DNA from 3 places in the Frondihabitans sp. GW821-FHT04F02 genome. Region 1 is predicted to be linked to each of the others. Evidence: predicted binding sites of a transcription regulator. Region 1 holds the regulator's gene; each other region holds the start of a gene.
The links. Region 1 encodes HrcA, which represses chaperone genes, less so after heat shock. Its sites were predicted from a motif close to TTNGCACTCGNNNNNNNCGAGTGCNAA; they were not measured.

Region 1 (2,261 bases):
GGCGCGTCACGCCGCGGTCTTTGATCGTGATGACGTCGGCGCTCTGCGAGCCGGGCTTCACCTCGACCGTCACGTCGCCGTCGAGCGCCTCGACGGTGGTCGTCGTGCCGAGGATCGCGTCGGCCATCTGCACCTCGAGGGTCGCGAGGAGGTCGTCGCCGTTGCGGCTGTACACATCGTGGTGGCGCACCTTGACCTCGAGGTAGAGGTCGCCGTTCGGGCCGCCGGCGGGGCCGACCTCGCCCTGGCCGGGCATCTGGAGGCGGATCCCGGTGTCGACGCCCGCGGGGATGTCGACGGGAATCGTGCGGCGAGCCCGGACGCGGCCCTGGCCCTGGCAGGTGGGGCAGGGGTTGGGGATGACGGTGCCGTAGCCGCGGCAGGTGCCGCAGGGACTCGACGTCATGACGTTGCCGAGGAGCGAGCGCACCTGGCGGTTGATCGAGCCGGTGCCGTGGCAGATGTCGCAGGTCTGCGGGCTGGTGCCCGGGGCGCAGCACGAGCCGTTGCAGGTGTCGCAGAGGACGGCCGTGTCGACCTCGATGTCACGCTGGACGCCGAAGACGATGTCGTCGAGGTCGACCTCGAGGCGGAGCAGGGCGTCCTGCCCGCGCTCACGGCGCGACCGCGGACCCTGCCGCTGCTGCTGGCCGCCGCCGAAGAACGCGTCGAAGATGTCGCCGAACCCGGCCGCGCCGGCACCGCCGCCGAACCCGGCCTGCGGGCCGAGGTCGTAGCGCTCCCGCTGCTGGGGATCGCTCAGCACGTCGTACGCGTGCGTCACCTCCTTGAAGCGCTCCGATGCCTCGGGGCTGGGGTTCACGTCGGGGTGGAGCTGGCGCGCCAGCTTCCGGTAGGCCTTCTTGATCTCGTCGGGGCTGGCCTTGCGGTCGACTCCGAGGACGTCGTAGTGATCTGCCACTTGTCTCCGTGCTCGTTCTCGTGGGGGTTTCGGGGCGGACTCGGCTCAGCGTTCGCCGAGGAGGCCGCTCAGGTAGCGGGCGACGGCGCGAACGGCCGCCATGTTGGTCGAGTAGTCCATGCGGGTCGGGCCGAGGACGCCCAACCGGGCGATCTCACCACCCGATGCCGTGTATCCGCTGGCGAGCACCGACGTCTGGGCGAGCCCGAACGACTCGTTCTCGCGGCCGATGCTGGCGATGACGCTGTCACCGCCGGCGAGATCGGCGCCCTGGTGCATCTCGCCGAAGAGGCGCAGCAGCGTGACCTGCTCCTCGATCGCCTCGAGCACCGGGAAGAGGTTGCCGGCGAAGTCCTCCTCGGTGAGCACCAGGTTCGCGGCGCCCGCCATGACGAGCTTCTCCTGGCGACCCGCCTTCGCCTCTTCGACGAGGGCCCGGCACACCGCCTCGACGAAGGGGGCGCGATCGGGCAGGAACTCGACGGAGAGAGTGGAGAGGACGGCGGCGGCCTCGGCCAGCGTCCTGCCGCCGACGCGGGTGTTCAGCTTGGCTCGCAGCTCGCCCACGAACAGCTCGTCGATCTCGTGGCCCGCGTCGATCGTGCGCTGCTCGACGTGGCCGGCGTCGGTGATGAGCACCGTCATGAGGCGGGTGTCGCTGAGTCGCACGAGCTCGATGTGCCGGACGGTCGCCGCCGAGAACGTCGGGTACTGGACCAGCGCCACCTGGTTGGTGAGCTGCGAGAGCAGGCGCACCGTGCGCGAGAGCACCTCGTCGAGGTCGGACGAGTTGCCGAGGAACGTCTCGATCGCCGTCCGCTGCGCCGCCGTGAGCGGTCGCAGGTCGGCGAGCTGGTTCACGAACAGCCGGTAGCCCTTGTCGGTCGGCACCCGACCCGACGAGGTGTGCGGGGCCGCGATCAGCTCCTCCTCTTCGAGCAGGGCCATGTCGTTGCGGATCGTCGCCGCCGAGACGCCGAACTGGTGCCGCTCGACGATCGACTTCGAGCCGACCGGCTCGCGCGACTCGACGTAGTCGTGGACGATGACGCGGAGCACTTCGAGACCTCGTTCGCTGACCACGCAGGCCTCCCGTCGTCTGTCTGGCACTCGCTGAGTAAGACTGCCAATCGTACTCCACGGGGCACCGCAACCCTGGTTGCCGGGACGCGTCCGCCGCTAAGCTCGGCGCGAACTCGGTGCCCGGGACCCCGCGCACCGCCAGCGCAGACGATTGGTGAGATCACATGACCGACGCCCCGCCCCCGCCCAAGGACGACCAGCCCACGCCGCCGCCCACCGGCTCCTACGGCAATCCCGGTCAGTCCGGTCAGTACGG
Region 2 (2,261 bases), on a different contig from region 1:
GACGACGAGGGTCGCGAGAGCCTCTCCGTCGACGTCCTCGGCGATGATGAGGAGCTGCTTGCCCGACTGGATGACCTTGTCGACGACAGGAAGGAGATCCTTGATGTTCGAGATCTTCGAGTTGACGATCAGGATGTAGGCGTCTTCGAAGACGGCTTCCTGGCGCTCGGGGTCGGTGACGAAGTACTGCGACAGGTAGCCCTTGTCGAAGCGCATGCCCTCGGTGAGCTCGAGCTCGGTGCCGAAGGTGTTCGACTCCTCGACGGTGACGACGCCCTCCTTGCCGACCTTGTCGATCGCCTCGGCGATGAGCGCGCCGATGGTGGGGTCGGCGGCCGAGATGGACGCGGTCGCAGCGATCTCGTCCTTGGTCTCGATCTCCTTGGCGTTCTCGAGCAGCTGGGCCGAGACGGCCGCGACGGCCTTCTCGATGCCGCGCTTGAGGCTGATCGGGTCGGCGCCGGCGGCGACGTTGCGGAGGCCCTCACGGACGAGAGCCTGGGCGAGGACGGTGGCCGTCGTCGTGCCGTCACCGGCGACGTCGTCGGTCTTCTTGGCGACCTCCTTGACCAGCTCGGCGCCGATCTTCTCATACGGGTCGTCGAGCTCGATCTCCTTGGCGATCGAGACACCGTCGTTCGTGATCGTGGGGGCGCCCCACTTCTTCTCGAGGACGACGTTGCGACCGCGCGGGCCGAGCGTGACCTTCACAGCGTCGGCGAGAATGTTCAGGCCGCGCTCGAGGCCGCGTCGGGCCTCTTCGTCAAAAGCAATGATCTTAGCCATGTGGTTTTTCGTCCCTCCCGGACGTCGTGGGGCAGGTAGCCCCGGCTGGTGCCGTGAAACAGGTGAGCCATTGGCACTCGATAATCACGAGTGCCAATTGATTCTGGCACTCTCACCTATCGAGTGCAAGCGAATCCGCGCGCGTCGACAGCAAGCGAAAAGGCGCCGCTCCCGGTGGGGAGCGACGCCGTCTCGAGGGTTCCGCGGGTCAGGCGAGGCGCACTGCCTCCGCCTGAGGACCCTTGTTGCCGGTGCCGACCTCGAACACGACGGCCTGACCCTCTTCGAGAACCTTGTATCCGCTCATGTCGATGGCCGAGTAGTGGACGAAGACATCCTGTCCGTCCCCCTCGACGGTGATGAACCCGTAGCCCTTCTCGGCGTTAAACCACTTGACGGTTCCGTTGGCCATTTTCGTACTCCCTAGCTGTCTGGCAGACGGCACGAGCCCAGGCGCGGGGTGCCGATTGGTTCCAGATAGTAATGAAAGACGAGAGCCGTTCACGTACCCCGACGAGGGTTGTTTACACGGACGTAACCACACCCGTCATTTCGCGTCATACAAGCGGCGCAATCGAGGGGTACAGCCCGGTGCTGACGCTACGACGAGGCGGTGAAGTCCGCTCCCAGCACGACCGTGATGGTCGCACCCGGGAAGGCCGTCGATGCCTGCACGGTGTCGATGCCGAGGCTCTTCGCGACGCCGAGGGCGATCGACTCGTTGTCGGCCGCGGAGTCGTCGTAGTACACGACCGAGGTCGACACCTGCGACGACGCGTTGCCCTCGTTGCCGACCGTCCAGCCGGCGTTCTTCAGCGTCGTGCCGGCGCCCGAGGCGAGCCCCGGGGTGGTGGTCGCGTTGAGGATCGTGATCGTGGTCTTCGCGGGGTCGACCTTCGACGGGTCGGTCAGCGCCGAGGCCGTCGGGCTGGGAGTCGACGTCGCGGTCGCCGTGGCCGTCGTCGTAGCCGACGAGGCGCTCGACGATCCGCTGGTGAACTGGAAGCTGCCGTTGAAGGCGGTCAGCGTGATGATGCCGGCGCCGACCAGGATCCCGGTGGCGAGGGCCGCCCAGGCGAAGACGATGAGGCCGGTGTGGCGCTTCGCACCGGTGCGGTGGGCGCCGACGCGCAGCAGGGAGTCGGGCACGCCGTCGAAGCGGTCGGTCGGGAACTTGGCCATGCGTGTCAGGTCTTTTCGTGGTTCGGGCAGGTGCCGTTCGAAGTCAGCGCCCGAAGGTCCGGGTGCTGCGCGCGTGGTCCCGGGCGTCGCGGAGACGGAGCAGCCGCCCGACCAGCATCGGCGCGTAGGCCAGTGCACCCGGTTTTTCTATGAGTGAGCCGAGCAGCTGCTGGTACCGCGGTGCCGTGAGCCCCAGCTCCGAGCGGATCGCGGCGGCCTTGCGCGGGGGCGAGACGGGCGCGTGCTGCTCGAAGTCGAGGATCCGCCGGTCGCGGTCGCTCAGACCGGCCGAT
Region 3 (2,261 bases), on a different contig from region 1:
CTCGATGGTCAGGCCGCTGACCGCGTCGACCCGGCCGCCGACGCGCTTCTTGATCAGGCCGTAGAAGCCGAACGAGAACGCCAGCACCAGCGAGATCCACGGGAACGACCCGTAGCCGATCGCGATCACGAGAATCGCGACGACGCTGACGCCCACCGCCACCCACTGCAGCGGCTTGAGCGTCTCGCGCAGCACGAAGACGCCGAGCAGCACTGTCACGAGCGGGTTGATGAAGTACCCGAGGGCGGCCTCGACCACGTGGCCGGTGAGAGTGGCGAAGATGAACGTGGTCCAGTTGACGACGATGAACGCCCCCGCAAGTGCGAGCGTGCCGGTGATCGTCCGGTCGCGTGCCAGGGCCGCGAAGCGGCCGAACGAGCGGGTCACGGCAAGCAGGATCGCGCAGAACACCAGCGACCAGAGGATGCGGAAGGCGACGATCTCGATCGCACCCGAGGGGCGCAGCAGGAGGAAGTAGACCGGGAGGACGCCCCAGAGGCCGTAGGCCGCCACCGCGTAGAGGAGGCCGGCGCGAGGGGTGTCTGTCTGGGTCACCTCGAAAGACTATCCGCGGCCGCCGACACCGGGGCGGCTCGTGACCGCCAGCGTGCGCGCACAAACTGCCACGTCGCGTTCCTGGATGACCGTCGACACAGAAGAACCCCGCCTCCGAGGAGGCGGGGTTCTTCGTGAACGTCGTCGTTACTTGACGATGACCGCGAGCACGTCGCGAGCGGAGAGGACCAGCAGGTCTTCGCCCGAGTACTTGACCTCGGTTCCGCCGTACTTCGAGTAGATGACCTTGTCGCCGACGGCGACGTCGAGCGGGACGCGGTTGCCGTTGTCGTCGATGCGGCCGGGGCCCACGGCGACGACCTCGCCCTCCTGGGGCTTCTCCTTGGCGGTGTCCGGGATCACGAGACCGGAGGCAGTGGTCTGCTCGGCCTCGACCTGACGGATGACGATGCGATCTTCGAGCGGCTTGATGTTGACCGACACGGTTGACCTCTTCTTTCTCACGAGCTGCGACGGTGTTGCTAAGAACAGAGATTGTGTTGTTGGCACTTCACGCGGGTGAGTGCCAGTTCAACTGTAGGGCGTGGCTGGCACTCGGTCAATCCGAGTGCTAGCAGTGGCACGATTGGGCCATGGACACTTCCGAGCTCCGCACCCTCCTCACCCCCGACGGGCTGCGGCTGCTCGACTCGCTGCCGCCCTTCGATCAGAAGGCCGATGTGGTGTCGCAGGTGGCGCGGCTGCGCAAGGAGGGGCACTCCCCCGAGCTCGTCGCGGCCGTGCTCAGCCAGGCGAAGCTGCGCGCCAAGGGCCACGCGAAGTTCGGCGACTTCGCCGACAGCATGCTCTTCACCGAGGCGGGCCTCGAGCAGGCGACGCGGCTTGCGGTGGCATCGAGCCACGCCGGGCGCTTCCGCAAGGCCGGTGTCACCCGGGTCGCCGACCTGGGCTGCGGCATCGGCGGCGACGCGCTGGCGTTCGCGGCGCTCGAAATGGGCGTGGTCGCCGTCGACCGCGACGAGGTGACGGCCGCCATAGCGTCGTTCAACCTCGCCCCGTGGAGCGCCGCCTCCGTCGTGCACGCCACGGCCGAGGAGGTCGACCTCGACGGCGTCGACGGCGTCTTCCTCGATCCGGCGCGCCGCACCGCCGGCACCGGCCAGACCTCCCGGATTCAAGACCCCTCGCAGTGGTCGCCCACCCTCGACGTCGCGTTCGGCTTCGCCGAGCGCTTCCCGACCGGCGTCAAGCTCGGTCCCGGCGTCGACCGCGAGCTGATGCCCTCGGACGCCGAGTGCCAGTGGATCTCGGTCGACCGCTCGGTCGTCGAGGTCGGCGTCTGGTTCGGCCCTCTCGCCCGGCCCGGCATCAGGCGGGCCGCACTGGTGCTCGGCCCCGACGGCCCGGCCGAGATGACAGCGCCCGGCGACTCCGGCGACGTCGAGGTCGGCGAACTCTCCGAGTTCGTCTACGAGCCCGACGGGTCGGTGATCCGGGCCCGCCTCATCGGCGATCTGGCCCGATCGCTCGGCGCGACGACCATCAGCCGCGACATCGCCTACCTGACGGCGCCGACTTCGGAGCCGACGCCGTTCGCCCAGTGCTTCCGGGTGGTCGAGACGCTTCCGCTCGACGAGAAGCGCCTGCGCCAGGAGCTCAAGGCGCGCGGCATCGGCCGGGTCGAGATCAAGAAGCGGGGCGTCGACGTCGACCCGGCGGCGTTCCGCAGGCGGCTGCAGCTCAAG

Region 2: a site for HrcA is predicted at 857-883, ahead of groL (chaperonin GroEL). Genes of this name have one in related genera too.
Region 3: a site for HrcA is predicted at 1,104-1,130, ahead of groES (co-chaperone GroES). Genes of this name have one in related genera too.

What each region holds. Positions count from the first base shown of each region.
Region 1 is NZ_JBWKSZ010000001.1:493,284-495,544, reverse strand. It holds gene dnaJ (molecular chaperone DnaJ) at 1-922, opposite strand, end outside; gene hrcA (heat-inducible transcriptional repressor HrcA) at 968-2,005, opposite strand; gene AC07TY_RS02335 (DUF4870 domain-containing protein) at 2,170-2,261, shown strand, end outside.
Region 2 is NZ_JBWKSZ010000003.1:532,760-535,020, forward strand. It holds gene groL (chaperonin GroEL) at 1-786, opposite strand, end outside; gene AC07TY_RS11320 (cold-shock protein) at 995-1,198, opposite strand; gene AC07TY_RS11325 (LytR C-terminal domain-containing protein) at 1,387-1,968, opposite strand; gene AC07TY_RS11330 (DUF3263 domain-containing protein) at 2,012-2,261, opposite strand, start outside.
Region 3 is NZ_JBWKSZ010000004.1:417,294-419,554, reverse strand. It holds gene rarD (EamA family transporter RarD) at 1-555, opposite strand, end outside; gene groES (co-chaperone GroES) at 703-999, opposite strand; gene AC07TY_RS13650 (class I SAM-dependent methyltransferase) at 1,149-2,261, shown strand, end outside.